DNA from 3 places in the Streptomyces sp. NPDC056452 genome. Region 2 is predicted to be linked to each of the others. Evidence: riboswitches for the same ligand, from Rfam matches in the RefSeq annotation. Region 2 holds a riboswitch; each other region holds the start of a gene.

Region 1 (10,180 bases), on a different contig from region 2:
AAGACACCGCACGTCAGCTGACGTTCGAGGACCTTCTCCTGGAGACGGACCACGAGCACGACAGCCATCTGCACGCGGCGTACGAGAGCGTCTCCTTCACCACCGACGTGCCGATGAATCCCCGGCGGTTCATCGAGTTCCTCGATTCCAGGCCCGAGGGCCTCTACCGGATCAAGGGGTACGTCGACTTCGGCGTGGGCGATCCGGGAAACAGGTACACCCTGCACTCCGTCGGCAGGTTTCTGCGCTTCGTCCCGCAGGCGTGGACGCGGGACGAGCCGAGGAGCACGCAACTGGTGCTCATCGGTTCCGGTATCGACGCGGAGGCGCTGGACAAGGGGCTCTCCGACTGCCGGGAGCCGGAGCAGGACGCCACCGGAGAACTCGAGCGCAGCATGTGGGGCATCCTGCGCTACGTACAGCGGCCGGACGACGACGAGGCCTGAGCGGCCCCGGCGTCGTCCGGCCGGGTGTTACAGCGGTCCGGCGATCACGGAGACCGGGCTCGTCAGCGGTGTGCCCGAGCCGTCGCGCCGCGGATCCGGGGCAGGCAGCTCTGCCGGTGTGCCGTTCCGCTGCGCGGCGCGGGCCGGAACGGCGCCTGCCCACGCGAACACCAGGACGTCCTCCCCCTTGAGGAAGCGCTGGCAGCGCACCCCACCGGTGGCCCTGCCCTTGCGCGGATACTGGTCGAACGGGGTGAGCTTCGAGGTCAGCTCCGAATCGTCCAGCGTGCCGTGCGAGCCGGCCACCGTGAACACCACGGCGTCGACCGCGGGATCCACCGCCGTGAACGAGAGCACCACGGCCCCCGCCGTGAGCTTGACGCCCGCCATGCCGCCCGCCGGGCGGCCCTGCGGGCGCACCTGCGCCGCCGGATAGCGAAGCAGCTGTGCGTCGGACGTGATGAAGACCAGGTCCTCCTCGCCCGTACGCAGCTCCGTCGCGCCGACGATGCGGTCGCCGTCCTTGAGCGTGATGACCTCCAGCTCGTCCTTGTTGGCCGGATAGTCGGGCACCACGCGCTTCACCACCCCCTGCAGGGTGCCGATCGCCAGGCCCGGCGACTCCTCGTCCAGTGTGGTGAGGCAGATCAACTCCTCGCCCGTCTCCAGCGTGAGGAACTCCGAGATCTGAGCCCCTCCCGAGAGGTTGGGAGCCGCGTGGGTGTCCGGCAACTGCGGCAGATCGATCACCGACAGCCGCAGCAGGCGCCCCGTGGACGTCACCGCACCGACATCACCCCGCGCCGTCGCGGGGACGGCCGAGACGACCACGTCGTGCTTCGTGCGCTTGGCGTCCTCGGCCGCCACGACCTGGTCGGCGTTGGCCGTACGGGCCAGCAGACCGGTCGACGAGAGGAGCACCCGGCACGGGTCGTCGGCGACCTCCAGCGGTACGGAGGCGACCTGCGAACCTGCCGACTCCAGCAGCACCGTGCGTCGGTCGGTGCCGAACTTCTTCGCCACCGCGGCCAGTTCGGCCGAGACGAGCTTGCGCAGCTCCGCGTCCGACTCCAGGATCGCCGTCAGCTTGTCGATCTCGTCGTTGAGCCGGTCGCGCTCGCTCTCCAGCTCGATGCGGTCGAACCGGGTGAGCCTGCGCAGCGGGGTGTCCAGGATGTACATCGTCTGGATCTCGCTCAGGGAGAAGCGCTCGATCAGCCGCTCCTTGGCCTGTGCCGAATTGTCGCTGTCCCGGATGATGCGGATGACCTCGTCGATGTCGAGCAGGGCGACGAGAAGCCCCTCGACCAGATGCAGCCGGTCCCGGCGCTTGGTCCTGCGGAACTCGCTGCGCCGGCGCACCACCTCGAAGCGGTGGTCGAGGTAGACCTCCAGGAGCTCCTTGAGCCCCAGGGTGAGCGGCTGCCCGTCGACCAGCGCCACGTTGTTGATGCCGAAGGACTCCTCCATCGGCGTCAGCTTGTAGAGCTGCTCCAGCACGGCCTCCGGCACGAAGCCGTTCTTGACCTCGATCACCAGCCGGAGCCCGTGCGACCGGTCGGTGAGGTCCTTGACGTCCGCGATGCCCTGGAGCTTCTTCGCGGACACGAGGTCCTTGATCTTGGCGATCACCTTCTCCGGGCCGACGGTGAAGGGCAGTTCGGTGACGACGAGGCCCTTGCGGCGCGGCGTGACGTCCTCTATCGCGACGGTCGCACGGATCTTGAACGTGCCGCGACCTGCGGCGTACGCGTCCTTGATGCCGCCGAGACCGACGATCCTGCCACCCGTCGGCAGGTCGGGGCCCGGGACGAAACGCATCAGGGTCTCGAGGTCGGCGTTCGGGTGCCTGATGAGATGGCGGGCGGCGGCGATCACCTCGCCGAGGTTGTGCGGCGGCATGTTCGTCGCCATGCCGACCGCGATCCCGGACGCCCCGTTGACCAGGAGGTTCGGGTACGCCGCCGGGAGGACGACAGGCTCCCGCTCCTGTCCGTCGTAGTTCGACTGGTAGTCGACGGTGTCCTCGTCGATCGACTCCGTCATCAGCGACGTGGCGTCGGCCATCCGGCACTCGGTGTACCGCATGGCGGCCGGCGGGTCGTCGTTGCCGAGCGAGCCGAAGTTGCCGTGTCCGTCGACGAGGGGCAGGCGCATCGAGAACGGCTGTGCCATGCGCACCAGTGCGTCATAGATCGACGCGTCGCCGTGCGGGTGCAACTTGCCCATCACTTCGCCGACGACACGGGCGCACTTCACGTAGCCGCGGTCGGGGCGCAGCCCCATCTCGTTCATCTGGGACACGATGCGGCGGTGCACGGGCTTCATGCCGTCGCGGGCGTCGGGCAGAGCCCTGGAGTAGATCACCGAGTACGCGTACTCGAGGAAGGAGCCCTGCATTTCGTCGACGACGTCGATGTCGAGGATCTTCTCCTCGAAGTCGTCCGGCGGCGGGGTCTTCGTGCTGCGGCGGGCCATCGCGGCTGCGACTCCTTCACAGATTCTGTCGGGCAACCTCAGGTTCTGACGCCGACCATTGTGGACCGCCGTACTGACAACGCCGACCTCGACCCGTCCGAAGTGGTCCCAGGGGCCCCTCAGGAGCCCCTGTTTACGGCACCATCTACGACAACATTCACCGATCGGGAACTTCGCCAGGTGCCGGTGCGCTTGCTTACAGTGGCAGGTCCGGCAGGAAATCCTGTATCGCGATCGAAGGGACGTACATGCCCATGGGTCACACGGCCACAGCCCAGGCCGGTTCCGGCGGCTTGACGGCGACCGAGCACCGCCTGGCCAACGGCCTGCGCGTGGTGCTCTCGGAGGACCATCTGACCCCGGTCGCCGCGGTCTGCCTCTGGTACGACGTCGGTTCCCGTCACGAGGTCAAGGGGCGCACAGGCCTGGCTCACCTCTTCGAGCACCTGATGTTCCAGGGCTCCGGCCAGGTCAAGGGGAACGGACACTTCGAGCTGGTGCAGGGGGCCGGCGGTTCCCTCAACGGCACCACCAGCTTCGAGCGCACCAACTACTTCGAGACGATGCCCACGCACCAGCTGGAGCTCGCCCTGTGGCTCGAGGCCGACCGGATGGGCTCGCTGCTCGCCGCGCTCGACGACGAGTCCATGGAGAACCAGCGCGACGTCGTGAAGAACGAGCGCCGCCAGCGCTACGACAACGTTCCGTACGGCACGGCGTTCGAGAAGCTCACGGCCCTCGCGTACCCGGAGGGCCACCCGTACCACCACACGCCGATCGGCTCGATGGCCGATCTGGACGCGGCGACGCTGGACGACGCGCAGGCGTTCTTCCGCACGTACTACGCGCCCAACAACGCCGTGCTCTCGGTGGTCGGTGACATCGACCCGGAGCAGACGCTGGCCTGGATCGAGAAGTACTTCGGCTCCATCCCCTCGCACGACGGCAAGCAGCCGCCGCGCGACGGCACGCTGCCCGGCACCATCGGTGAGCAGCTGCGCGAAGTGGTGCACGAGGAGGTCCCCGCGCGTGCGCTGATGGCCGCCTACCGGCTGCCGCACGACGGCACCCGCGAGTGCGACGCCGCGGACCTGGCGCTGACCGTCCTCGGCGGCGGCGAGTCGTCCCGGCTGCACAACCGCCTGGTCCGGCGCGACCGTACGGCGGTGGCCGCGGGATTCGGGCTGCTCAGGCTCTCCGGAGCGCCCTCCCTGGGCTGGCTGGACGTGAAGACGTCCGGTGGTGTCGAGGTGCCGCAGATCGAGACGGCCGTCGACGAGGAGCTGGCCCGCTTCGCGGCCGAGGGCCCCACGCCCGAGGAAATGGAGCGGGCGCAGGCCCAGTTGGAGCGCGAGTGGCTGGACAGGCTCGGCACGGTCGCGGGCCGCGCCGACGAACTGTGCAGGTACGCCGTGCTGTTCGGCGACCCCCAGCTCGCGCTCACCGCGGTGCAGCGGGTGCTCGACGTCACCGCGCAGGAGGTCCAGGCGGCCGCCCAGGCGCATCTGCGTCCCGACAACCGGGCGGTCCTGGTCTACGAGCCGGTCGAGCCGGCGGACGAGGCCGAGGATGCCGCAGGCAGCACCGACGACCACGAGGGGGCCGAGAAGTGACCGACGCCGCCGTGACTGGAGTAGCGATGGAGTACCACCCGCAGCCGACCGCAGGCGAGGCCAGGCCCTGGGCCTTTCCCGCGCCCGATCGCGGCGCTCTGCCCAATGGCCTGACCGTGCTGCGCTGCCACCGCCCCGGCCAGCAGGTCGTCGCCGTGGAGATCTTCCTGGACGCGCCGCTCGACGCCGAGCCCGAGGGTCTGGACGGTGTGGCCACGATCATGGCGCGCGCGCTGTCCGAGGGCACCGACAAGCATTCGGCGGAGGAGTTCGCCGCCGAGCTGGAGCGCTGCGGTGCCACGCTCGACGCGCACGCCGACCACCCCGGTGTCCGGGTCTCGCTGGAGGTCCCGGTCTCCCGGCTCTCCAAGGCGCTCGGCCTGGTCGCCGAAGCGCTGCGGGCGCCGGCCTTCACCGAGAGCGAGGTGGAGCGCCTGGTGGGCAACCGGCTCGACGAGATTCCGCACGAGCAGGCCAACCCGGCCCGGCGTGCCGCCAAGCAGCTCTCCAAGGAGCTGTTCCCCGCCACGGCGCGGATGTCCCGTCCGCGCCAGGGCACCGAGGAGACCGTGCGGCGGATCGACGCCGCGGGTGTGCGCGCCTTCTACGACGCCCATGTCCGCCCGTCCACCGCGACGGCTGTCATCGTCGGTGACCTCACCGGGGTCGATCTGGACACGCTGCTCGCGGACACCATCGGTGACTGGTCGGGCAACGCCGGCCAGGCGCGCCCGGTGCCGCCGATCACCGCGGACGACACCGGCCGGGTGGTGATCGTGGACCGTCCCGGAGCCGTGCAGACGCAGCTGCTGATCGGCCGGATCGGCGCCGACCGGCACGACAGCGTCTGGCCCGCCCAGGTCCTGGGCACGTACTGCCTGGGGGGCACCCTCACCTCCCGGCTGGACCGCGTCCTGCGCGAGGAGAAGGGCTACACCTACGGCGTCCGGGCCTTCGGCCAGGTGCTGCGCTCGACGGCACCCGGATCCGTCTCCGGGGCGACCGGCGCCGCGATGCTCGCCATCAGCGGCTCCGTGGACACGGAGTCCACCGGGCTGGCCCTGGACGACCTGTGGAAGGTCCTGCGCACCCTGGCGGCCGAGGGGCTCACGGACGCCGAGCGCGAGACCGCCGTGCAGAACCTCGTGGGGGTCGCCCCGCTGAAGTTCGAGACGGCGGCATCGGTCGCGGGCACCCTCGCCGACCAGGTGGAGCAGCACCTCCCGGACGACTACCAGGCCCAGCTGTACGCGCGCCTGGCGGAGACCGGCACGGTGGAGGCGACGGCCGCGGTCGTCAACGCGTTCCCCGTGGACCGGCTGGTCACGGTCCTCGTGGGAGACGCTTCGCAGATCGCGGAGCCCGTCAGGGCGCTGGGTATCGGCGAGGTGTCGGTCGTCACCGGCTGACAGAACAGAACAAAGCGAACCCCGGCGAGTGCCTTCTCGCCGGGGTTCTCCTTTTTGTCTGATTTGGTGAAGAACGTTCAGGTATGGCCTGTGGGATGTGCGACAAAGCGACCTGTCCGTTTGGTGATTGAAAGTCGCCCGGCCTAGCGTCGGCTCGGCTGTCCGCCAGACGTATGCCGCATCCGCGGCGCCGGGCAGTCATCGCCGAGTCCCCGTCAGGCGCGAGCCTGGGGAGCCGGGGACCCACGTAGTCCCTGGGGTGAATCGGATGTCCGCGTCTCGTACGAGGCGGGGGGATCCGTAGGAGACCTTCCTGCTCCGAACCCGTCAGCTAACCCGGTAGGCGAGAAGGAAGGAAAGGATCAGCCCCTCCATGGCGTTCACCCGTGCCACCGGGAAGCACCGTGCCCCGAGCCGCCTGACGCGCAGGAGCGCCAAGGTCGCCGGCATCGCGGCTCTGGCCACCACCGGCGTCATCGGCGGAATGGCCTCCCCGGCCCTCGCCGCGGACTCCGAGGCCCTCACCGTCACCGGTCTGACCCAGGCCGTTGCCCTCGACACCACTCTCGCCGCCCAGATCGACGCCCAGGCCGAGGCGCAGCAGCACCAGGCCGACGTCGCGGCGAAGGCGAAGGCCGAAGCGGCGGCCAAGGCGAAGGCCAAGGCCGAGGCGAAGCGCAAGGCCGAAGCCCGCGCCAAGGAGGTCCGTGAGGCCAAGGCGCGCGCCGCCCGCGCCGCCGAGCGCGCCCGGCTGAACTCCTTCCACCTCCCGGTCGCCGGCTCCTCCGTGACCACCGGCTACAAGTCCAGCGGTGCCCTCTGGTCCTCCGGCAGCCACTCCGGTGTCGACTTCCGCGCCGCGTCCGGCAGCTCCGTCGTCGCCGTCGGCGCCGGGACGGTCGTCGAGGCGGGCTGGGGCGGCGCGTACGGCAACAACATCGTGCTCCGGATGACGGACGGCACGTACACCCAGTACGGCCACCTCTCCTCGATCGGCGTGTCCGTCGGACAGAGCGTCGCCTCGGGGCAGCAGATAGGCCTGTCGGGCTCCACCGGCAACTCCACCGGACCGCACCTGCACTTCGAGGCGCGGACCACCCCGGAGTACGGATCCGACATGGACCCGGTCGCCTACCTCCGGGCGCACGGTCTCCAGGTCTGAGACCCTCCTGTCGCACAGCTTTCCGAAGGCCCCGGCACCCGCCGGGGCCTTCGTCGTGCCGCCCCGGGACCGCTCCGCCGCGAACCGCCGCAGAAGTACTCGTCGGCTGGAAGATATCCATGGATTCCGCTCCGCCATCGGAAATTGCGGCTGATTGCAATAGAGTCACAGAACAGGCGTCGATCGGCCGCGTTTCGCGGGGATTAAGGCGGAGGTTCGGACATGCGCATTCCCGCGCATTCGGTATGCACGGCAATCCGTGACGACATCGTCTCCGGTGTCTTCGAACGCGGCAGCCGCCTCACCGAGGAGGTGCTCGCACGTCGGTACGGGGTCTCCCGCGTCCCGGTGCGCGAGGCACTGCGCACCCTGGAGTCCGAGGGGTTCGTCGTCACCCGCAGGCACGCCGGCGCCTGTGTCGCCGAGCCCACGGAGCAGGAGGCCGCCGACCTCTTGGAGATCCGCATGCTCCTGGAACCACTGGGTGCCGCCCGCGCCGCCCAGCGTCGCACCGAGGCACACCTCAAGGTGCTCCGAGGGCTGGTCAGACTGGGACAGGAGCGGGTTCGCCGGGGCGAGGGCGAGGATCTGCGCTCGCTCGGCGGCTGGTTCCACGAGACGCTGGCACAGGCGTCGGGCAGCCCCGCCCTCATCTCGCTGCTCACCCAGCTCAGGCACAAGATCGCCTGGATGTACACGGTCGAGCATCCGGCCCGCCCCGCCGATTCCTGGGCCGAGCACGGCGCCATCGTGGACGCCGTGGCGCGCGGTGACGCGGAACGGGCCAGGGCGCTCGCGGCCCAGCATGCCGAGCGGGCCACCGCCGCCCACCGGCTGCGGCGCACGGACCGGCCCGGCCGCACGGCAGGTCCGGCCCGGGTGAGGACTTCGCAACATTCTGTAAACATCGCAGGTGTCCGGCATTAACAATGGCGCCGTATACAAAGAAGGGAATTCGGGAGGGCTTTCTTTTTGCTGCCCGAATTCAGGTCGTCCTCACCAACGTCGCGGACTTCCCGGAAACGACAAAGCCGCGGCTCCCGATGGGGATACCGCGGCTTTGCCGAGGAAGTAATTCCGGTCCGGAACGGGCGGAATCAGACGGTCTCCGGAAGCTCCTCGAGCCCCTCGGTGACCAGCTTCGCCAGACGGTCCAGGGCGGCTTCGGCGTCGTCCGCCTCGGACGCGAGCACGATCTCCTCGCCACCCTGGGCGCCCAGGCCGAGCACGGCGAGCATCGAGGCGGCGTTCACCGGGTTGCCGTCAGCCTTGGCGATCGTCACGGGGACGCCGGAGGCCGTGGCGGCACGGACGAAGATGGATGCGGGGCGGGCGTGCAGGCCCTCGGCCCAACCGACGTTGACGCGGCGCTCAGCCATGGTTCTGCCCTTCACGAATCAATGGTTGTCTAGACCAGTCTCTCATGCAGTGCGCACTGCTGTGTCCGACCTCCGGCCCGGCCGCCACCGTCGATCGGCTCCCTCAGACTGCCCGTGCCACGATCCGTCCGCGACCGGTGCGGCGGCCGTAGGCTTTGCCCATGGAGCCCACGCCGGAGCAGAGTCCGCATCACGCGTACCCCGACCACTGGGAGGCGGACGTGGTGCTCCGCGACGGTGGTACCGCCAGGATCAGGCCCATCACCACGGACGATGCCGAGCGGCTGGTCAGCTTCTACGAACAGGTCTCCGACGAGTCGAAGTACTACCGCTTCTTCGCCCCCTATCCACGTCTCTCCGCCAAGGACGTGCACCGCTTCACCCATCACGACTACGTCGACCGGGTGGGGCTGGCCGTCACGATCGGCGGAGAGTTCATCGCGACCGTCCGCTTCGACCGGATCAACGAACAGGGCAGACCGGCCTCCGCACCCGCCGACGAGGCCGAGGTCGCCTTCCTCGTCCAGGACGCCCACCAGGGCCGCGGTGTGGCATCGGCGCTCCTCGAACACATCGCGGCGGTTGCCCGTGAGCGCGGCATCGTGCGCTTCGCCGCCGAAGTGCTGCCCGCGAACAACAAGATGATCAAGGTGTTCCGGGACGCCGGCTACACCCAGCAGCGCAGCTTCGAGGACGGTTCCGTCCACCTCACGCTCGACCTCGAACCCACCGCGGCGTCCCTGGCGGTCCAGCGCGGCCGTGAACAGCGGGCCGAGGCGCGCTCCGTGCAGCGGCTGCTGGCCCCCGGCTCGATCGCCGTCGTCGGCGCCGGCCGCGCCGCGGGCGGAGTGGGCCGCACGGTGCTGCGCAACCTTCTCGGCTCGGGCTTCACCGGACGCACCTACGCGGTGAACCGGTCCTTCGCCGCCGAACAGGCCACGGTCGACGGTGTGCCCGCGCACCGCTCCGTGGCCGAGATCGGCGAACAGGTCGACCTCGCGATCGTCGCCGTCCCGGCCGAACGGGTACCGGAGGTCGTGGCCGACTGCGGAGAGCACGGGGTCCAGGGCCTCGTCGTCCTCTCCGCCGGTTACGCCGAGCGCGGCGCCGAAGGCCGGGAGCGCCAGCGCGAACTGGTCCGGCAGGCCCGCAGTTACGGAATGCGGATCATCGGTCCGAACGCCTTCGGCATCATCAACACCTCCGACGCCGTCAGGCTGAACGCCTCCCTCGCCCCCACGTCGCCCGCACCCGGACGCATCGGGCTGTTCACCCAGTCCGGCGCGATCGGGATCGCCCTGCTGTCCGGCCTGCACCGGCGCGGCGCGGGGCTGTCGACGTTCATCTCCGCGGGCAACCGGGCCGATGTCTCGGGCAACGACTTCCTGCAGTACTGGTTCGAGGACCAGGACACCGATGTGGCCCTCCTCTATCTCGAATCGCTCGGCAACCCGCGCAAGTTCACCCGGCTCGCCCGCCGTACCGCCGCCGTGAAACCCGTGGTCGTCGTCAAGGGCGCCCGGCACAGCGGCTCCACCCCGCCCGGCCACGCCGTCCCCGTCAGCCGGATCCCCGACGCGACGGTCTCCGCCCTGATGCGCCAGGCCGGCGTGATCCGCGTCGACACGGTCACGGAGATGGTCGACGCGGGCCTGCTGCTCGCCGATCAGCCCTTGCCGGCCGGTCCCCGGGT
Region 2 (10,180 bases):
GCCCTGGGCCGTCGCGATCGCGGCGCAGCTCTGCGCCGTGCTCTCCGCGGTGCACGCGGTGCCGATCGTCCACCGCGACCTCAAGCCCCGCAACGCGATGGTCAGGCCCGACGGCACCGTCATCGTGCTCGACCTCGGTGTCGCCTCCGTCCTGGACACCGACACCACCCGCCTGACGCACACGGGCTCACCGATCGGCTCCCCGGCCTACATGGCGCCCGAGCAGGCGATGGGTGGCGCCGTCGGCCCGTACACGGATCTCTACGCACTCGGGGTGCTGCTCCACGAACTGCTCAGCGGTGACGTGCCGTTCGCGGGTTCGACCGCCCTCGGTGTGCTGCACCGCCATCTCTACGAGCCGCCGCTCCCGGTCCGCCATCTCAGGCCCGAGGTTCCCGAGGCGCTGGAGGCCCTCGTGCTGAGGCTGCTCTCCAAGGACCCGCAGCACCGCCCGGCCTCCGCCCAGGAGGTGTACGAGTCGCTGCGCCCGCTGCTGCCCGTCGGGGGCGCACCGGCGGGCCCGCTCGACCCGACCCGGCCCTTCCTGAGGCCCCACGCACCCTGGCCGGACCGGGCGGCCACCCCGGCGTCCGCGCCCGTGCCCGCCCCGGTGCCCCTGCCCGCGCAGCAGTCGGCGACGACCCACGCGCCGCCCGCCCGCCGCGATGTCGCACAGGCGGTCGACGAGGTGAAGCAGCTCATCGGCGAGGGCCGGATCACCCAGGCCGTGGACATCCTGGGCGGGATCCTCCCGGCGGCCGCGGCCGAGCACGGGGAGCACTCCCCGGTCGTCCGGATCCTGCGCAAGCAGTACGCGGCCACGCTGATGGACGACGGCCAGTACCGCCGTGCCCTGCCCGAGCTGCGCCGTCTCGCCGAGGACCGCACCGCCGAGGCGGGCCCGGCCGACGCCCAGACCTTGCAGTTCCGCTACGACGCGGCGCAGTGCCTGGAGCAGTTGGGCGAGGCGGCCGCGGCACTCACCGAGTACCGCGCGGTCCTCCCGTACTACGAGAACGCCTACGGGGCGCCGCCCCCGGACCGTTCCCGGGCCTTCGACATCCGGCACCGCATCGGGCACCTGCTGCTCGCGGTCGGCGACCACGCGGCGGGGCGCAGGCAGCTGCAGGGGCTGCTCTACGACGCGGAGCGCACGTACGGTCCGCACCACCCGCTCCCCGTCGAACTGCGCAGGCAGCTCACCCATCAGCAGGACGTGCGCGGCGGCTGAGATCCGGCCCGGACGGCGCCCCGAGGGGCCCGTCGCCGCACCGCATCCCCAACTCCTCCCGAATCGTTGGTCGAATCAGTGGCCCGAACCCCTTCCACTGCCTAACATCGATCACCGCAAGGCTTTGTGCACTGATGCACAAACTCTCCCCGGGAGGCTCCTTTGCACCGCCGACGTCGCACCGCGCTCGCCGTTTCCGTCGCCACGCTCGTCGCGGCACCCCTGCTGACCGCCTGTGGCAACGAGGCGCACCCAGGCGCCGCTGCCGTGGTCGGCGGGGACCGGGTCGACATGTCCACGGTCCAGGGGCAGGCGGCGGAGGTGCGCAGTGCGCAGAAGGCGTCGCAGCAGTCCGCGCAGCTGGTCAAGAAGTCCGGGCAGCTCACCCGGGCCAAGCTGCACGGGATCGTGTTCGGGATGGTCCTGGACCGGGCCGCGAAGGACGCGGGGGTGAGCGTCAGCCGCAAGGAGATCCAGCAGATCCGTCAGCAGGCCGCCGCACAGTACGGCGGTGACAAGGGCCTGCAGACCGTGATGCTGGAGCAGCGCTGGGTCGCCCCGGACCAGATCGAGGGCGATCTGCGCAAGGAGGTCCAGCTGCCGAAGCTGGCCGCGGCGCTCGGTGTCGACCTGCAGACCCCCGCCGGACAGCAGGTCGTCGGCGAGGCTCTCACCAAGGCGTCGAAGGCCCTGCACGTCGACGTCAACCCGCGCTTCGGCTCCTGGGACGACAAGCAGGTCCAGCTGAGCACCTTCAAGGCTCCGTGGATCAACCAGGTCACCAAGTTCCAGGAGCAGGAACCCCAGTCGGGCGCCTGACCGGGGCCGGGACCGGGAACGGGAGCCAGGACCGGGAGGGTCCCGGCCGGGGTAGGTTCGGAGGGTGAACGCTGAAGCCCCCGGCCGTATCGTCCTGCTCACCGCCAGCCACCGGGTCGCGCCCGGTCTGCTGTCCTGGCCCGCCTGGCAGACGCTGCAGGCCGCCGACGCGGTGCTCTGCGCCGAGCGGGACCATCCGCAACTGCCGTATCTGCGCGAGGCCGGAGTCATGGTCGAGCACGTCGCACCGTCGGCCGAGGAGCTCGTCGACGCCTGCGCGGGCGGACGGACCGTGGTGGTCCTCGTGGGCGGCGAGGGCAATCAGCCGCTCACCGACGGCCTGGCCCGGCTCGGCGGTTCGGGCCGGGTGCAGATGCCGGACCTGGAACTGCTGCCCGGCTCCTACGACCTGCCGGGCGCCCGGCTCCTCGACCTGGTCCAGGTCATGGACCGGATCCGGCGGGAATGCCCGTGGACCTCGCAGAAGACGCACAAGGGTCTCGCGAAGTACGCCATCGAGGAGGCGTACGAGCTGGTCGAGGCGATCGAGGACGGCGACCGCGAGGAGCTGCGCGAGGAGCTCGGGGACGTGCTGCTCCAGGTCGTCTTCCACGCCCGGATCGCGCAGGAGGACCCGGACGAGCCCTTCGCCATCGACGATGTCGCGGCCACCATCGTGGAGAAGCTGATCCACCGTCATCCGCATGTCTTCGGCGACGAGACCGCCGAGACCCCGGAGGACGTCCACGCGCACTGGCTGCGGACGAAGGCGATCGAGAAGCAGCGCGATTCGGTCACCGACGGGGTGCCGCTCGGCCAGCCCGGTCTGGCCCTGGCCGCCAAGCTGGGCAGCCGGGCCCGTACCGCCGGCCTCGATGTCGCGCTCCCGGCGGGCGACTCGGTCGGCTACCGGCTCCTCGCCCTCGCCGTACGCGCCGAGCAGGACGGCACCGATCCGGAGGCAGCCCTGCGGGCCGCCGCCCGTGCCTACCGGGACGCGATCCGGGCGGTGGAGGGGCACGGGGGCGTTCCGGATAACGTCGAGGAGTGAACGACAGCCCCGCCGACACCCCCGCGCCCGGCGAGACGCCGGACGAAGCGCCCGAACTCTTCACGTGGGAGTTCGCCACCGATCCGTACCCCGCCTACGCCTGGCTGCGCGAGCACAGCCCCGTGCACCGCACCGCGCTGCCCAGCGGCGTCGAGGCCTGGCTGGTGACCCGGTACGCGGATGCCAGGCAGGCCCTCGCCGACACCCGGCTCTCCAAGAACCCGGCGCACCACGCCGGGTCGGCGAACGCCAAGGGGAAGACGGGCATCCCGGGGGAGCGCAAGGCGGACCTGATGACGCACCTCCTGAACATCGACCCGCCGGACCACACCCGGCTGCGCCGGCTCGTCTCCAAGGCGTTCACTCCGCGCCGGGTCGCCGAGTTCGCGCCGCGCGTGCAGGAGCTGACGGACCGCCTCATCGACACGTTCATCGAGGAGGGGAAAGCGGACCTCATCCACGACTTCGCCTTCCCGCTCCCCATCTACGCGATCTGTGACCTGCTGGGGGTGCCTCCGGAGGACCAGGACGACTTCCGGGACTGGGCGGGCATGATGATCAGGCACGGCGGCGGCCCGCGCGGCGGGGTGGCCAGGTCGGTCAAGAAGATGCGCGGCTACCTCGCCGAACTCATCCACCGCAAAAGGGAGAATCCCGGCGACGACCTGATCTCGGGACTCATCCGGGCAAGTGACCACGGCGAGCACCTCACCGAGAACGAAGCCGCGGCGATGGCGTTCATCCTGCTGTTCGCGGGTTTCGAGACCACGGTCAACCTCATCGGCAACGGCACCTACGCCCTGCTGCGCAACCCGGAACAGCGCGAGCGCCTCCAGCGGTCGATCGAGGCCGGGGAGACGGAGCTGCTGGCCACGGGGATCGAGGAGTTGCTGCGGTACGACGGTCCGGTGGAGCTCGCCACCTGGCGGTACGCCACCGAACCCGTGACGCTGGGCGGACAGCGCATCGAGGCCGGGGACCCCGTTCTCGTGGTGCTGGCCGCCGCCGACCGGGACCCGGAGCGCTTCCACGATGCGGACACGCTGGATCTCGCGCGGAGTGACAATCAGCACCTCGGGTACGGGCACGGCATCCACTACTGCCTGGGTGCGCCGCTGGCCCGGCTGGAGGGCCAGGCGGCGTTGGCGACGCTGCTGCGACGCCTTCCCGACCTGCGGCTTGCTGCGGAACCTACCGATTTGCGGTGGCGGGGCGGGCTCATCATGCGCGGACTTCGCACTCTTCCCGTCGAGTTCGATCCCGGACAGCGCTCCGAAAAAAGTGACACTCTGTCAACTCTGTGACTTTCACGTGATCTCCGCTGCATCGACTTGTGACACACGTTCGAGTGCGGCTAGGTTCACCGTTCGACTCACCAGTCACACGTCAGTCACACGGAAGGCAATCCCATGGGCTCCGCGAACGGCAGACACCGTCGCCCTCGGCAGGCACCCGCCATCGTCGTCGCCGCAGGCGTCACAGGGTCGGCCATCGCCATCCCGCTGCTCGGCGCGACCGGCGCGCACGCAGCCGACGCCTCGACCTGGGACCGGGTCGCCGAGTGCGAGAGCGGTGGCATGTGGAGCGCCGACCTCGGCAACGGCTACTACGGCGGCCTGCAGCTCTCGCAGGACACCTGGTCGGCCTACGGCGGTACGGCGTTCGCGCCCCGTGCCGACCTGGCCAGCCGCTCGCAGCAGATATCCGTGGCGGAGAAGGTGCTCGACGACCAGGGGGTGACGGCGTGGGCCAGCTGCGCGGTGATCTCCGGGCTCGCGCTGGACAACACGCTCCCGGGTGTCGACCCGGGCAGTGAGCCGACCACCGAGCCGTCGGACACCGTGACCCCGTCCGACGACGCGTCGGCCACCCCCTCGTCCGATGCGTCGGACGACGCGAGCGGGAACCGGAACACGGACAACAAGGGCGGCGAAAGCGGCAAAGCCGACAAGTCGACCGGATCCGACACGGCCGCCCCTTCGACCTCTCCTTCGCCGGAGACGTCCGAGGCCTCTGACGGTTCGACGGAAGCGCCGGGCGGCAAGCACCGCGGCACGCCGGCCCCGGAGGCGAGCGCGGGTGCGGGCTCGACGGACGGGCGCGAGTCCGGCCGTCACGCTTCGCGCGGGGACGCCGACGCACGCAAGGGCGGCGACGGCACCTACACCGTCCGCGCGGGCGACAACCTCTGGGCGATCGCGGACGCGCAGGAGCTGCCCGGCGGCTGGACGGCGCTCTATGAGGCCAACAAGGACGAGCTGGGCTCCGACCCGGACCTGATCCTTCCCGGACAGAACCTCGACCTGGGTCTCGACCTGGGCGCCCAGGCGGACGAGAAGACCGCCGGAGCCGGTGCGGAAGCCGCCGCGGGCAACTGATCCAATTCGGGAAAACGCCCCATAATCGGGGGCAGTTCAGAGGCCTATGTCCACTTATGTCTAAGTGAGACATGGGTCTCTTTGCGTCAACTCACGCTGCCCGCCCGCCCGGTTCGCCGACGACGCCTCCGACCTGCGAAAACGATCCTTCGCCCGTTGCGGGTAAGGCCTGATTGTCCGTGATGTCCATCTTTGAATGTGGGGGTTGCCTATGTTTACGGTCGGAACCGCTCGCACCGCGGGCACCTTCGACCGTCACGCCGAATCCTGCCGTCGGCCGAAGGGATTCGACGCGTAAAGCGCCGTAGGCAGGAGCGGGGGACCCAGGTAAGTGCCGGACCCGGCCGTCGGAAGACGGGTGAGGACCGGCTGGGGGTGAAGTCGCTTGCCAGTGCGAGCGACCGGGCAACTCACAGGCCCGAACCCGACAGCTCACCTCGTAGGCGTCGGTGAGGAGAACCATGCTGCTTTCGAGCAAGGGCAAGCACCGTCGCCCGTCCAAGGCCGTCCGTATCGCCACCCTGGCCGGCGTCACCGGTGCCGCAGTCGCCGTTCCGCTGATGGGTGCGACCGGCGCCTCCGCCGCCTCCGTCGCCACGTGGGACGCCGTCGCGCAGTGCGAGTCCGGTGGCAACTGGTCCATCAACACCGGCAACGGCTACTACGGCGGCCTGCAGTTCTCCCAGTCCAGCTGGGCAGCCGCCGGCGGCACGCAGTTCGCCGCCCGCGCCGACCTGGCCTCCAAGGCTCAGCAGATCACCGCCGCCGAGAAGCTCCTCGACCTGCAGGGCCCGGGCGCCTGGGCCTGCGCCGGTGCCGGCGGCCTCACCAACGACGGTGTGGACCCGGGTGTCGACGCCTCCGCGACGGGCGCCGACAAGGCCGCCCAGCCGGAGCGCAAGGCCGAGCAGCCCACCACGCGCAGCGAGAAGCGCACCGCCCCCGAGGCCTCGAAGACCGTCACGACCCCGACCGGCGACAAGGTCAAGAAGGGTGACGGCGAGTACAAGGTGAAGGCCGGCGACACCCTGAGCACGATCGCCGACGCGAAGAAGGTCAAGGGCGGCTGGCAGAAGCTGTTCAAGCTCAACGACGACATCGTCGAGGACGCCGACCTGATCTTCCCGGGTCAGCAGCTCCACCTGAAGTAGTCCCGGGTCTCTCCTCCCCGAAGGCTTCGGGACCGCGTAAGGGTGTCCGGCGGCACCCCACGTGTTCCCTCCCGGCCCGGCGCACTCACCCCCGTGTGCGCCGGGCCGGGGTCGTGTCCGCGGTGCGCCGCACGGGCCCACCGCGTGCGTGATCGTTCAACTATTGTGGTTACTCGTCAGTAGATTTCTGGACCTTTGCCCGGAATGCAGGCCCTTGGGTCCTTTTTCGTCCCAGGGGACGGGCGGTCGGCCGACGCAGGGGGCCGAGCCGGTTAGGCTCGTGGCGCAAGGCCACAGTGACCCTGCACAACCAGCGTCATATCCCAGAAGGAGATGCCTCGTGCCGTCCATCGACGTCGTCGTAGCCAGGGAAATCCTCGACTCCCGGGGCAACCCCACGGTCGAGGTCGAGGTTGGCCTCGACGACGGCAGCACGGGACGTGCTGCTGTTCCGTCCGGCGCCTCCACCGGTGCGTTCGAGGCCATCGAGCTTCGCGACGGCGACCCCAACCGGTACCACGGCAAGGGTGTCGAGAAGGCCGTCCTCGCCGTCATCGAGCAGATCGGCCCGGAGCTCGTCGGTTACGACGCCACCGAGCAGCGCCTCATCGACCAGGCGATGTTCGACCTCGACGCCACCGAGAACAAGGGCTCCCTCGGCGCCAACGCCATCCTCGGCGTCTCGCTGGCCGTGGCCCACGCCGCGTCCGAGGCGTCCGACCTGCCGCTGTTCCGCTACCTCGGCGGCCCGAACGCGCACCTGCTGCCCGTTCCGATGATGAACATCCTGAACGGCGGCTCGCACGCCGACTCCAACGTGGACATCCAGGAGTTCATGATCGCGCCGATCGGCGCCGAGTCCTTCTCCGAGGCCCTTCGCTGGGGCGCGGAGATCTACCACACGCTGAAGAAGGTCCTGAAGACCAAGGGCCTGTCCACGGGTCTCGGTGACGAGGGCGGCTTCGCCCCGAACCTCGAGTCCAACCGCGCCGCCCTGGACCTGATCCTCGAAGCCGTCAAGGAAGCCGGCTACGTTCCGGGCCGCGACATCGCGCTCGCCCTCGACGTCGCCGCGTCCGAGTTCTACAAGGACGGCAAGTACGAGTTCGAGGGCAAGTCCCGCTCGGCCGCCGAGATGACCGAGTACTACGAGGAGCTCGTCTCCGCGTACCCGCTGGTCTCCATCGAGGACCCGCTGTACGAGGACGACTGGGCCGGCTGGAAGGTCATCACCGACAAGCTCGGCGGCAAGGTGCAGATCGTCGGTGACGACCTGTTCGTCACCAACCCCGAGCGCCTGGCCCGTGGCATCGAGGAGGGCTCGGCCAACGCCCTGCTCGTCAAGGTCAACCAGATCGGTTCGCTGACCGAGACCCTGGACGCCGTCGAGCTGGCCCAGCGCAACGGCTTCAAGTGCATGATGTCCCACCGCTCCGGTGAGACCGAGGACGTCACCATCGCCGACCTCGCCGTCGCCGTGAACTGCGGCCAGATCAAGACCGGCGCCCCGGCCCGCTCGGACCGTGTCGCCAAGTACAACCAGCTGCTGCGCATCGAGGAGATCCTCGACGACGCCGCGGTGTACGCGGGCCGTTCGGCGTTCCCGCGGTTCCGCTTCGAGGGCTGAGAGCCCGGCAGCAGGAGCTGAGCCCCCTTCGGGGCACCAGCCTCCGTCCGTCCCCGCACTCGGTCCCGTACCGTGTGCGGGGACGGACGTGCGTAATGGGGAGGCGAGATGGCCGGGAAGGACCGCGACCGGTTCTCCACCGCGACCAGGCTGCGGCTGCTCGGGGAGCAGACAGCGGCCCGCGTGTACCGGTCCCAGAACCGCCGCCAGGCCCGGCGCTCCCGGCTCACCGGCAGGGCCGCCTTCCTGGCCCTCATCGTCTGCTCCCTGGTCGTCGCCCTCGCGTACCCGATGCGGCAGTACATCTCCCAGCGCGACGAGATCGCCGATCAGGAGAGGCTCACGCAGGAGGCGCACCGGCGGACCGAGGAGCTGCGCGACGAGAAGGCGCGGCTCAAGGACGACGCGTACATCCGGCGACTGGCGCGCCAGCACCTCCACTACGTCATGCCCGGGGAGACCGGTTATACGGTGATCGACCCGGACGCGGCCGAGGTGCGCCGCGGCGACCCGGGTGCGACGGGCAGGCCCTGGCACTCGAACCTCTGGGACGGCGTCGACAGCGCCGACCGCGGCTGACTCCGTTCCCGTACACACAGACCGATCGATGACATTCAAGGCAGGCATGGACACGCCCCCTCCGCAGACCGAATCCACCGCGCCCACCGAGGCGGACATCGCCGCGTTCGAGCAGCAGCTCGGCCGGCCGCCGCGCGGGCTGCGCGCCATCGCGCACCGCTGCCCGTGCGGCAACCCGGACGTGGTCGAGACGCAGCCCCGTCTGGAGGACGGCACGCCGTTCCCGACGACGTTCTACCTGACCTGTCCGCGCGCGGCGTCCGCGATCGGCACGCTGGAGGCCAACGGGGTCATGAAGGAGATGACCGAGCGCCTCACGACGGACCCGGAGCTGGCCGCCGCGTACCGTGCCGCGCACGAGGACTACATCGCGCGCCGTGATGCCATCGAGGTCCTGGAGGGCTTCCCCAGCGCCGGCGGCATGCCGGACCGGGTGAAGTGCCTGCACGTGCTGGTCGGTCACTCGCTGGCGGCGGGGCCCGGGGTCAACCCGCTGGGCGACGAGGCCATCGCGATGCTGCCGCAGTGGTGGGCGAAGGGTCCGTGCGTGTCGCCGTGCGGCGACGAAGGGGCCTGACCTCCCGCATCCGCGGGGCCCGGCCCCGCACCCCGGTCCTCCAGCGCCCGGAGGGGCTCGGTCCTGCGGGCAGGTCCGGCAGGTCCGAGCCCCTCCCGCGAGGGAGGAGCGGGTCCGGGGGCCGAGCCCCCGTCACCACGACCACAGGAGCTCCCATGACCCGCGTTGCCGCCATCGACTGCGGTACCAACTCCATCCGCCTGCTCGTCGCAGACGCGGACCCGGCATCCGGCAGCTTCACCGAGCTCGACCGCCGGATGCAGATCGTGCGGCTCGGCCAGGGCGTCGACCGCACGGGGCGGCTGGCTCCGGAAGCACTGGAGCGCACCTTCGCCGCCTGCCGCGAGTACGCCGCGGTGATCAAGGAGCTCGGCGCGGAGAAGATCCGCTTCGTCGCCACCTCCGCCTCCCGCGACGCGGAGAACAGCGACGTGTTCGTCCAGGGCGTCCTGGACATCCTGGGTGTCGGGCCCGAGGTCATCAGCGGTGACCAGGAGGCGCAGCTCTCCTTCGACGGCGCCACCAAGGAGCTGACGGGCAGCGACCATCTGGAGAAGCCCTATCTCGTCGTGGACATCGGCGGCGGCTCCACCGAGTTCGTCGTCGGCGACGACGCCGTCCGCGCGGCCCGGTCCGTGGACATCGGCTGCGTCCGGATGACCGAGCGCCACCTCGTCGAGGACGGCGCGGTCGTCGACCCGCCCACGCCCGGCCGGGTCGCCGCGATCCGCTCGGACATCGACGCGGCCCTCGACCTGGCCGAGGAG
Region 3 (10,180 bases), on a different contig from region 2:
GCTCGACCCGCTGGTCAATCGGCGCCTCGGCCGCACCCTCCACGAGGACATGCGCCGCATGGAGGCGGTGATCCGCCGTACGGACCTCGACTGGACGCTGGTCCGCCCCTCGGGCCTCTTCGAGCACCCCACCGTCACCGACTACCACACCGCCGCGACCAGCGCCGACGGCGTCTTCACCGCCCGTCCCGACCTCGCCGCGAGCATGCTGCGCGAGCTGGAGGAGCGACGGTTCGTCCGTACGGCGATGGGTGTCATCACCACGGCCGTGAGGCCGAACATCGCCAAGCTGATCTGGAACGAGAGCGTGAGGAAGAAGTGAGCCGGGCGACCGTCGGACTACCGGCCGCCGCACGGGCGTTCCTCGCTCTTCCCCGCACGGCCACGCTGACCACCCTCCGCCCCGACGGGACCCCGCACGTCACGCCCGTCCGCTTCACCTTCGACGCGTCCGCCGGCCTGGTCCGGGTGACCACCCGGGCGGGAGCCCGCAAGACCCGGAACGTGGTGGCCGGCGGCGCGGCGGCCCGTGTCGCGCTCTGCCAGGCGGACGGCTTCCGCTGGCTCACTCTCGAAGGCCGGGCCGCCGTCACGGACGACCCCGCGCGCCTGGCCGAGGCCGTCCGCCGCTACACCGTCCGCTACCGCGCGGCCCCGCCCGCCCCGCCGGACCTGGTCGTCGTCGAGATGCCCGTCGACCGCGTCCTGAGCCTCAATCTCTGAATCCCCGTACAGAAAGCGAAGTGACACCGCGATGCCCACCCTTCCCGTCCTCGATTCCACCCTCCACTACCGCGAGTGGGGCGACCCCGACGGGCTGCCGTTCGTCTTCCTCCACGGCAACCCCACCTCCTCCCACCTGTGGCGGAACGTCCTGCCGGGCGTGACCGCGCCCGGCCGCCGCCTCCTGGCCCCCGACCTCATCGGCATGGGCGACTCCGGCAAGCCCGACCTCGCCTACTCCTTCGACGACCACGCCCGCTACCTCGACGCCTGGTTCGACGCCCTCGGCATTGCCGAGGCCGTCCTCGTCGGCCACGACTGGGGCGGCGCGCTCGCCTTCGACCGCGCGGCCCGCCTCCCGGGCAGCGTGCGCGGCCTCGCCTTCACCGAGACGATCATCAAGCCGCTGGTCGGCAACGAATTCCCGGCGGCCGGGCGGGAGTTGTTCACTCTCCTGCGCACCCCCGGGGTGGGCGAGAAGATGATTCTGGAGAACTCGCTGTTCATCGACGGGCTGCCGGACACGCTCGCCACCCCACTGGACCCCGCCGATCTCGAGGTCTACCGCCGCCCCTTCCCGACCCCGCACAGCCGACGCCCGATCCTGGCGTGGACACGCATGATGCCGTTGGACTCCGAGCCCGCCGATGTCGTGGCCCGCATCGAGCGCTACGACGCCTGGCTGGCTGCCAGTCCCGAAGTCCCCAAGCTGCTGGCCGCGTTCGATCCGGGCCCCGGCGCGATGACCGACCAGGGGGCCGTCGCCTGGTGCGAGGAGAACATCGCGGGCCTGGAGGTCTCCCGCCACGGCCTGGCCGGCCACCACTCCCCGGAGGACCGCCCCGCGGAACTGGCCGCGGCGATCAACGCCTGGGCCGACGGCCACGGGCTGGCGCGCCTGTAGGTGTCCTCGAACGCGGCAGTGCCGTCACCGTCGGCCACCCGAGCCATGGAACCCTCGGCACGCCGCGAGCCCGGCGAGGTCTTCGAACAGTTGTCGCGTCAACGGCTGCGCCGATGCCCCCCGAGGCCGGACACGCCCGATGCGCAGATCAATTTTCCTCGCTCGTTCGGCGTAGGCCATCCCCCTCACGGGGGACAGCTCAACTTGCGCAGCCCGCGCGGACACTGAGTGGAATTCACCGTTCCGCTGCTGGTACGAGGCCGGTCACGCAGCGTCGCCCCAGCTTCCGTCCCACCCCGTCCACCCGAACGGATCAGTCGTGATGACTCTCACATAACGACCTTCACCGCGGAAATCCGGCGGTCCGTGAGTAAAGATCCCTGGGACGACAAGCCCCCGCCACCGCGGCGGGGCGGTCCGGGCGGACGCCGAGTCCTGCCGCTGTCCGGATGCCTGGTCGACAGAAGTGGATCGGCAGGAGTGGAGGACCCGAGCACAACGGGCCGACGGGATATCCCTTCGACCCTCGGGGTGAAGCCGCCAAGTGCGGCCGGGCAACTTCGCCAGCCCGAACCCGACAGGTCATCCTTCACAGGCGGCTGACGAAGGGTTGCGCATGACTGCGCAGGTTCATGTCCCGTCTCTTTTCGCCCGGGTCGGTACGGCCTCGGTTCTCACATTCGCTGTAGGCACCACCATGCTCGCCCCCGGCCTCGTCAACGAGGCCGAGGCCGCTGCCCATTCGACGAGGGCGCTCGACATCGCCGCCTCGAAGAAGGGGTCGCCCTACAGGTACGGCGCCAGCGGCCCCCACCGCTTCGACTGTTCGGGCCTCACGCTCTACTCGTTCAAGAAGGCGGGCAAGAAGCTCCCCCGCACGGCCCAACAGCAGTACAACAAGACCCGCCACATCTCCTCGTCGCAACGGCGGCGCGGCGACCTGGTCTTCTTCCACGCGGGCCGGAGTGTCTACCACGTGGGCATCTACGCCGGCGGCGGCAAGATCTGGCACTCGCCGAAGACCGGGGCGGTGGTCCGGCTGGAACGGATCTGGTCGAAGAGCATCTGGTACGGGCGGGTCCGCTGACGGCCGCCCCCGGCTGACACCTCCGTCGGGCCGTCCCTGCGGGTCCCCTGGTGGCCGGCCCTGCCGCGTCAGTGCAGCAGCGGCCCGGTCACCAGCACGAGGCCCAGCGCGGTGAGCGCCGCGCCGCTGCCGCCCTCGATCGCGCGGGCGGTACGCGGCCGGCGCAGCCAACGGCCGAGACGGTCCACCAGCAGGGCCACGGCCGGGAACCAGAGGAGCGCCAGCACCACGACCACGGCCGCCAGCAGCAGGGTCCTGGGAAGCGGCGGCTGCCCCTCGGGGACGAACTGGGGCAGCAGGCTGAGGAAGAGCACAGGCGCCTTCGGGTTGAGGGCGTTGGTCAGGAAGCCCTGGCGCAATGCCCGCACGGGCCCCAGCTTCGCGGCGGGCGCCTCCTCCGCTGCGGAGGCGTCCGCGGCCTGCCGCCTGAGCGCGTGCAGGGCGCTCACCCCCAGGTAGAGCACATACGCACCACCGAGCAGCTGCACGGTGCGGAACAGGACGGGCATCGCCACCAGCACCGCCGCAAGTCCGGCGACGGCCAGCGCGGTGTGCACGAGCAGCCCCCCGGCGACGCCCAGTGCCGCGGCCAGGCCGGACCTGCGCGAAGCGAGGGCGTTGCGTACGACCACGGTGAAGTCCGCGCCGGGCAGGGCGACCATTCCCGCGGCGACCGGGACGAAAGCGAGCAGTTGTGCGTCCATGGGTACACCCTGACCCGGCCGGCCCTTTAGCGTGTACTTGCAATCTTCTGGGTCTGCCAAAAGGAATGCTTTATGTACGATCCGACGCGGCTGGCCGCACTGGTGGCGGTCGCCGAGGCCGGTTCGATCACGAAGGCGGCCGCGAGGCTCGGCTACACCGCGCCCGCCCTCTCCCAGCAGCTCGCGAAACTGGAGCGGGAGGCCGGTGCCGCGCTTCTGGTGCGCCACCACCGCGGGGCGCGCCTGACGGCTGCCGGTGAGCTGCTGGCCGGGCGTGCCCGACGGGTCCTGGACGAGATGGACCAGGCACGGCACGAGTTGGCCCGGCTGGCGGGGCTGTCGGGAGGACGGCTTCGGGTCGGCACGTTCACCACGGCCGGGATCCATCTGCTGCCGCCGGTGCTCAGTGCGTTCCGGCGTGCCCACCCGGACGTGGAACTCACCGTGACGGACTACGAGCCGCCCGGCGGGGTGGCAGCCGTGGCCGCGGGCGACGTGGATCTGGCGCTGACCCATGCCTACGAACCGGCTGTCGCCGATCCGCTGCCTTCCGGGGTGTCCGCCGAGCCGCTGCTGGTCGAGGAGCTCGTGCTGATCACGGCCGTGGGCCAGGCGCTGTCCGAGGGCAGCGGCCGGCTCCCGGTGGCCGAGCTTGCGGGCCGTCCGCTGATCAGCAGCGCACCGGCGCACCCACCCCGGCAGGGGGTGGAGCGCGCGCTGGCCGACGCGGGGGCGACGCCTGCCGTGGTGTGCGAGTCCCCCGGTTACGCGCTGGTGTGCGCACTGGTCAGCGCGGGCGTCGGCGTGGCCGTGGTGCCCGAGATGGTCGCGTCGATGTCTCCGACGCCGCTCGCCGTGCGGCGCCTCGAACCCTCAGCCTTCCGCCGGACGATCTCCGTGGTGCACCGCGGCGACCGGTCGACGGCCGCGGCAGCGACACTCAGGGCTCTGCTGCGCAGCGGCTTCGGCCGCGCCACGGGGGCGCGGTGACGTCAGGCCTGAGCGGGCACGGCCCAGGGAAGGGCGATCGACACGGTCTTGCCGCCGTCCGGGGTGGGGCTGACGCTCAGCCGGCCGCCGCATTCCTTGGCGAGGGCCCTGATGATCACCATCCCGCGCCCGTTGTCCTGCTGGACGGCGGCGGGTAGCCGTTGGGGCCAGCGGGGGTGACTGTCCGTCACTCCCAGATACAGCTCGACGTCCCGGTCGAGGCGGAGATCCACCGTGAAGGTGGGCGACTGCCCGAAGGTGTGCTGGACGGCGTTGGTGGCGAGCTCCGAGACGATCAGGCGGATCGTGTCGGCGGCGTCGGTCCCGTCGGGGAGGCCCCAGCCGGCGAGAACGCCGGCCACGTACCTCCGGGCCCTGGAGACCGAGACCGGGTCGCTCGGCAGAGTGACGGTTGCTTCTTGATGGTCTGCCATGGCGACGCCGTCCCTTTCCCGCCCTGACCGACCTGCGATCGGCCTGGATTGTGCTTCGCGCCAGATTGCCACTGATGCCGCCCTCTGTAACGGCAATCCATCAAGATATGCATATATCTGTCGCCCAATACGGTGAACTCTGCCCCGGAAGCCGTATACGAGCGCAACACTGGCCCCCTTCCGAGCCGGACCCGGTACGGGCCGGCTCCCCGCAGAGCGGAAGGAGGCCGGCATGCGGCACGGCCCAGCGGTACGCCGACGCAAGCTCGGGGAGGAGCTGCGGAGTCTGCGCCACACCACAGGACTCACGAGCCGGGAGGCAGCCCGTCTGCTGGGCTGGCACCAGTCGAAGGTGAGCCGGATCGAGACGGGCGCGAGCGGTGTGACTCCCGGCGATGTGACCCGGTTGCTTGACGCCTACGACGTGGACGACGTCCACCTCCGGTCCCTCCTGGAGGCGCTCGCGGGTTCGGCGGGCGGCGGGGGCACCGGGTGGTGGCATGCCTACCGTGGCCTCATCCCGCCCCAGTACCGCGACTTCATCAGCCTGGAGTCCCAGGCCGGAGCCGCCCGCACGCTGGAGACCTCGGTGGTCCCGGGGCTGCTCCAGACCGCGGGCTACGCACGGGCGGTGACCCGGTCCTCGCTGGACGGGCTGCCGTCCGGGCAGCTGGACTCCCTGGTGGAGGTCCGGCTCGCCCGCCAGGGGGTGCTGTACGCGCAGCGCCCGCTGCAGTTGAGCGTCGTGCTCGACGAAGCCGTGCTGCGGCGCTCGGTCGGCGGCCCCCAGGTGATGAGAGAACAGCTCGACCATCTGGCACACGCAGCTCAACTACCCCACGTGCAACTGCAGTTACTGCCGTTCGAGGCCGGCAGCTATATCGGCCTCACAGGACCTTTCGTTATCTTCTCCTTCCCGAACATTTCTGATCTGGATGTGGTCGTTCTTGACCATCTGACGAGTAGTCTCTATCTGGAGCGGAGAGAAGACCTTGAGGCGTACAGCTCGGCCTTCCGCACGATGCAGGCTCACGCGCTGTCGCCGGAGCGATCGCTGGACCTCATCGCCGCAGTCAGCCGCGGCGATTGACCGGACCTACAGACTGCCCGAGGGGGGCACGATGTCCGACCGTCTCGCACACCGTCTCGATCAGCACGCACTGCGGTGGCGCCGCAGCAGCCGCAGCACCGGGATGAACAACTGCGTGGAAGCAGCCCGGCTCGGCGACGAACATCTCGCCGTACGCGACTCCAAGGACGTGGACCTGCCGCCGCTGCGCTTCTCGGCGACGGCCTGGACCTCCTTCGTCGCCGGGCTGGGTGACCGCCGGGTCAGCTGACCTGCGAGGGTGCCGATGCCACGATCGTGGCCACCGCGGTCGCGATCTGCTCACGGCTCAGGTCGGCCCGTGCGGTCAGCCGCAGCCTGGAGATCCCGTCCGGTACCGACGGCGGCCTGAAGCACCCGACCGCGAGGCCGGCCGTGCGGCAGTCCGCCGCCCAGCGCACCGCCGCCTCCGCGGACGGCGCGCGGACGGAGACGACGGCCGCGTCGGGTCGTACCGCTGTCAGGCCCGCCGCGGTCAGCCGCCCGTAGAGGTCGAGGGCGACCTCACGGGCCCTGCCCGCCCGTTCCGGTTCGCTGCGGAGCAGCCGGAGAGCGCCCAGGGCCGCGCCTGCCGCCGCCGGTGCGAGACCGGTGTCGAAGATGAACGTACGGGCCGTGTTGACCAGATGGTCGATGACCCGGGCGGGGCCGAGGACCGCACCGCCCTGGCTGCCCAGGGATTTGGAGAGCGTGAGCGTGGCGACGATGCCCTCGCCGCCCGCCAGCCCGGCGGCGGCGAGCGCTCCGCGTCCGCCCTCGCCCAGCACGCCCAGACCGTGCGCGTCGTCCACGAGCAGTGCCGCACCCTCGGCGCGGCAGACATCGGCGAGCTCGGCCAGCGGCGCGGCATCTCCGTCCACCGAGAAGACGGAGTCCGAGACGGCCAGCGCACGTCCGTCGTGCGCCTGGAGCGATTTGCGAACGGCGTCGGGGTCCGCGTGCGGTACGACCGCCGTGGCGGCCCGCGAGAGCCTGCACCCGTCGACGATCGAGGCGTGGTTGCCCGCGTCGGACACGATCAGCGAGCCGTGTCCGGTGAGTGCGGTGAGAGCGGCGAGGTTGGCGGCATAGCCGGACGAGAGCACCAGGGCGGCTTCGAACCCGCAGAAGTCCGCGAGCTCGCGTTCGAGTTCGGCGTGCAGCGCGGTGGACCCGGTGACCAGCCGTGAGCCCGTGGCGCCGGCGCCCCAGCGCAGGGCCGCGTCCGCCGCCGCGGCGGTGACTTCGGGGTGCCGGGTGAGGCCGAGGTAGTCGTTGCTCGCGAGGTCCAGCAGTTCCGCTTCGGCCGGCCGGGGGCGCAGTGTCCGGACGAGTCCGGCGGCGGCACGGCGACGGGCCTCGTCATCGATCCAGTCGAACGGGGCGAAGGGCATGGGAGGGTCCCTTTTGTAGGCAGCTCACAGACCCTAGCCCGGTGCGCAGCAGGTCAGGATGTGGCAATACACACACCCTTGGCCGCCTCTCCTGTCCGGTTCCTCCTTGGCCGGAGGCCGTGCCGTACGTAAGGATCAGATCCATGGACCTGCTGAACACGCTGGTGGACAAGGGGCTGCGGCGCGAACTGCCGACCCGTGAAGAAGCGCTCGCCGTACTGGCGACCTCCGACGACGAACTGCTCGACGTGGTGGCCGCGGCCGGAAAGGTGCGCCGCCAGTGGTTCGGGCGGCGCGTGAAACTGAACTACCTGGTCAACCTCAAGTCCGGGCTCTGCCCCGAGGACTGCTCGTACTGCTCGCAGCGGCTCGGCTCCAAGGCGGAGATCCTCAAGTACACCTGGCTCAAGCCGGACGAGGCGACGAAGGCAGCGACCGCCGGAGTGGCCGGTGGCGCGAAGCGCGTGTGCCTGGTGGCGAGCGGCCGCGGGCCGACGGACCGGGACGTCGACCGGGTGTCGAAGACCATCGAGGCCATCAAGGAGCAGCACGAGGACGTCGAGGTGTGCGCCTGCCTCGGTCTGCTCTCCGAGGGCCAGGCGGACCGTCTCAGGTCCGCGGGCGCCGACGCGTACAACCACAACCTCAACACGTCGGAGGGGACGTACGGGGACATCACTACGACCCACACGTACGCCGACCGGGTGGACACCGTGCAGCAGGCCCAGGCCGCGGGCCTTTCGGCGTGCTCCGGGCTGATCGCGGGCATGGGCGAGACCGACGCCGACCTGGTGGACGTCGTCTTCTCGCTGCGCGAGCTCAACCCGGACTCGGTGCCGGTGAACTTCCTGATTCCGATGGAGGGGACCCCGCTCGCCAAGGACTGGCACCTCACCCCTCAGCGGTGCCTGCGCATTCTGGCGATGGTCCGGTTCGTCTGCCCGGACGTCGAGGTACGTCTCGCGGGCGGGCGCGAGGTCCATCTGCGCTCGATGCAGCCACTCGCCCTGAACCTGGTCAACTCGATCTTCCTGGGCGACTACCTGACCAGTGAGGGCCAGTCCGGCCAGACCGACCTCGACATGATCGCGGACGCCGGTTTCGAGGTGGAGGGGGCGGGCACGACGACGCTTCCCGAGCACCGCGCCCAGGCGGGCGGCGGCTGCGGTTCGCACGACGGCGGCTGCGCACCCTGCGGTGACACCCCCGAAGCGGCCGCGGAGGACGCCGAGGTCCCGGCGGCGCGCACGGATCTGGTGGCGGTCCGCCGCCGCGGTGCCGGTACGGACCTCGCGCCCAATGCCTGAACCGCTCACGCCCGGCAGGCTGCGTGCTCTGGACCGGGCCCACGTCTGGCACCCCTACGGTCCGATGCCGGGCCGTCAGGAGCCGCTGGTCGTGGAGTCCGCGTCCGGTGTGCGGCTCCGGCTCGCCGAACCCGCCGAAGGGCACCGCGAGCTGGTGGACGGCATGTCCTCCTGGTGGTCGGCGGTACACGGCTACAACCATCCGGTTCTCAACGAGGCCGCACGCGGCCAGCTGGACCGGATGAGCCATGTGATGTTCGGCGGGCTCACCCACGAGCCCGCCGTCCGGCTGGCCACCCGGCTGGTGGAGATCACTCCGGAGCCGCTGCAGCACGTCTTCCTCGCCGACTCCGGATCGGTCTCGGTCGAGGTCGCGGTGAAGATGTGTCTGCAGTACTGGCGCTCGGCCGGCCGGCCCGCCAAGCACCGGCTGCTGACATGGCGCGGGGGCTACCACGGGGACACCTGGCAGCCGATGTCGGTGTGCGATCCCGAGGGCGGGATGCACGAACTGTGGTCGGGGGCGCTCCCGCGTCAGATCTTCGCGGACGCGCCGCCGGACGGTTTCGACGCCGAGCCGGACGAGGCCTACGTGCGTCATCTGCGGGAGATCGTCGCGGACCACGCCGATGAACTGGCCGCGGTGATCGTGGAACCGGTGGTCCAGGGTGCCGGCGGGATGCGGTTCCACTCGCCCGCGTACCTGCGGGTGCTCCGCGAGGCGTGCGACGAGAACGACGTACTGCTCGTGTTCGACGAGATCGCGACGGGATTCGGCCGCACGGGGCAGCTGTTCGCAGCCGGGCACGCCGGGGTCTCCCCCGACGTCATGTGTGTCGGCAAGGCTCTGACCGGCGGCTATCTGACGCTGGCCGCGACGCTGTGCACCTCACGGGTGGCGGAGGGCATCTCGAGCGGGGACGTGCCGGTGCTGGCGCACGGACCGACGTTCATGGGCAATCCGCTCGCCGCGGCGGTGGCCTCCGCCTCCATCGACCTGCTGCTGGGCCAGGACTGGGAGCAGGAGGTGAAGCGGATCGGCACGGGACTGCGGGACGGCCTCGCGGAGGCCTCCGGTCTGCCGGGTGTCCGGGACGTACGGGTGCTGGGCGCGATCGGAGTGGTACAGCTCGATCACGAGGTGGACATGACGGCCGCTACGCGCGCCGCCGTCCGCGAGGGCGTCTGGCTGCGGCCGTTCCGCGACCTCGTGTACACCATGCCGCCCTATGTGACGGGCGACGACGATGTGGCACGGATCTGCCGGGCCGTGTGCGCGGCAGCGCGGGAAGGGTGACATGACGATTCTGGTGGTGTCGGGTACGGGCACGGAGATCGGCAAGACGATCGTGACAGCCGCGGTGGCCGCGGCCTTCCGGGGCCGCCGGGTCGCGGTGCTCAAGCCGGCCCAGACCGGGCTGGCCCCCGGCGAGCCCGGGGACGCCGCCGAGGTGGCACGGCTGGCGGGCGCCCATGTGACTGCGGTCGAACTGGCGCGTTTCCCGGAGCCGCTGGCCCCGGCGACGGCCGCGCGCCGTGCCGGCATGGCG

The links. Region 2 has a riboswitch for cyclic di-AMP ahead of ACFQ6X_RS13905 (transglycosylase family protein). Riboswitches for the same ligand answer to the same signal wherever they lie in the genome.
Region 1: another riboswitch for cyclic di-AMP. It lies ahead of ACFQ6X_RS10710 (M23 family metallopeptidase); the one in region 2 lies ahead of ACFQ6X_RS13905 (transglycosylase family protein).
Region 3: another riboswitch for cyclic di-AMP. It lies ahead of ACFQ6X_RS04585 (C40 family peptidase); the one in region 2 lies ahead of ACFQ6X_RS13905 (transglycosylase family protein).

Annotation. Positions count from the first base shown of each region.
Region 1 is NZ_JBHTRI010000008.1:134,603-144,782, reverse strand. It holds gene ACFQ6X_RS10730 (CobW family GTP-binding protein) at 1-446, shown strand, start outside; gene ACFQ6X_RS10725 (DNA topoisomerase (ATP-hydrolyzing) subunit A) at 474-2,924, opposite strand; gene ACFQ6X_RS10720 (pitrilysin family protein) at 3,173-4,537, shown strand; gene ACFQ6X_RS10715 (M16 family metallopeptidase) at 4,564-5,946, shown strand; cyclic di-AMP (ydaO/yuaA leader) riboswitch at 6,139-6,307, shown strand; gene ACFQ6X_RS10710 (M23 family metallopeptidase) at 6,320-7,108, shown strand; gene ACFQ6X_RS10705 (GntR family transcriptional regulator) at 7,331-8,035, shown strand; gene ACFQ6X_RS10700 (HPr family phosphocarrier protein) at 8,206-8,487, opposite strand; gene ACFQ6X_RS10695 (GNAT family N-acetyltransferase) at 8,649-10,180, shown strand, end outside.
Region 2 is NZ_JBHTRI010000011.1:175,509-185,688, forward strand. It holds gene ACFQ6X_RS13880 (protein kinase) at 1-1,231, shown strand, start outside; gene ACFQ6X_RS13885 (SurA N-terminal domain-containing protein) at 1,394-2,050, shown strand; gene ACFQ6X_RS13890 (nucleoside triphosphate pyrophosphohydrolase) at 2,115-3,101, shown strand; gene ACFQ6X_RS13895 (cytochrome P450) at 3,098-4,405, shown strand; gene ACFQ6X_RS13900 (transglycosylase family protein) at 4,511-5,479, shown strand; cyclic di-AMP (ydaO/yuaA leader) riboswitch at 5,770-5,940, shown strand; gene ACFQ6X_RS13905 (transglycosylase family protein) at 5,941-6,630, shown strand; gene eno (phosphopyruvate hydratase) at 6,971-8,257, shown strand; gene ACFQ6X_RS13915 (septum formation initiator family protein) at 8,366-8,836, shown strand; gene ACFQ6X_RS13920 (DUF501 domain-containing protein) at 8,883-9,413, shown strand; gene ACFQ6X_RS13925 (exopolyphosphatase) at 9,569-10,180, shown strand, end outside.
Region 3 is NZ_JBHTRI010000003.1:171,856-182,035, forward strand. It holds gene ACFQ6X_RS04570 (NAD(P)-dependent oxidoreductase) at 1-322, shown strand, start outside; gene ACFQ6X_RS04575 (pyridoxamine 5'-phosphate oxidase family protein) at 319-723, shown strand; gene ACFQ6X_RS04580 (haloalkane dehalogenase) at 716-1,627, shown strand; cyclic di-AMP (ydaO/yuaA leader) riboswitch at 2,068-2,241, shown strand; gene ACFQ6X_RS04585 (C40 family peptidase) at 2,244-2,714, shown strand; gene ACFQ6X_RS04590 (LysE family translocator) at 2,783-3,418, opposite strand; gene ACFQ6X_RS04595 (LysR family transcriptional regulator) at 3,491-4,408, shown strand; gene ACFQ6X_RS04600 (ATP-binding protein) at 4,411-4,842, opposite strand; gene ACFQ6X_RS04605 (helix-turn-helix domain-containing protein) at 5,075-5,932, shown strand; gene ACFQ6X_RS04610 (DUF397 domain-containing protein) at 5,964-6,182, shown strand; gene ACFQ6X_RS04615 (8-amino-7-oxononanoate synthase) at 6,175-7,323, opposite strand; gene bioB (biotin synthase BioB) at 7,467-8,630, shown strand; gene ACFQ6X_RS04625 (adenosylmethionine--8-amino-7-oxononanoate transaminase) at 8,623-9,927, shown strand; gene bioD (dethiobiotin synthase) at 9,929-10,180, shown strand, end outside.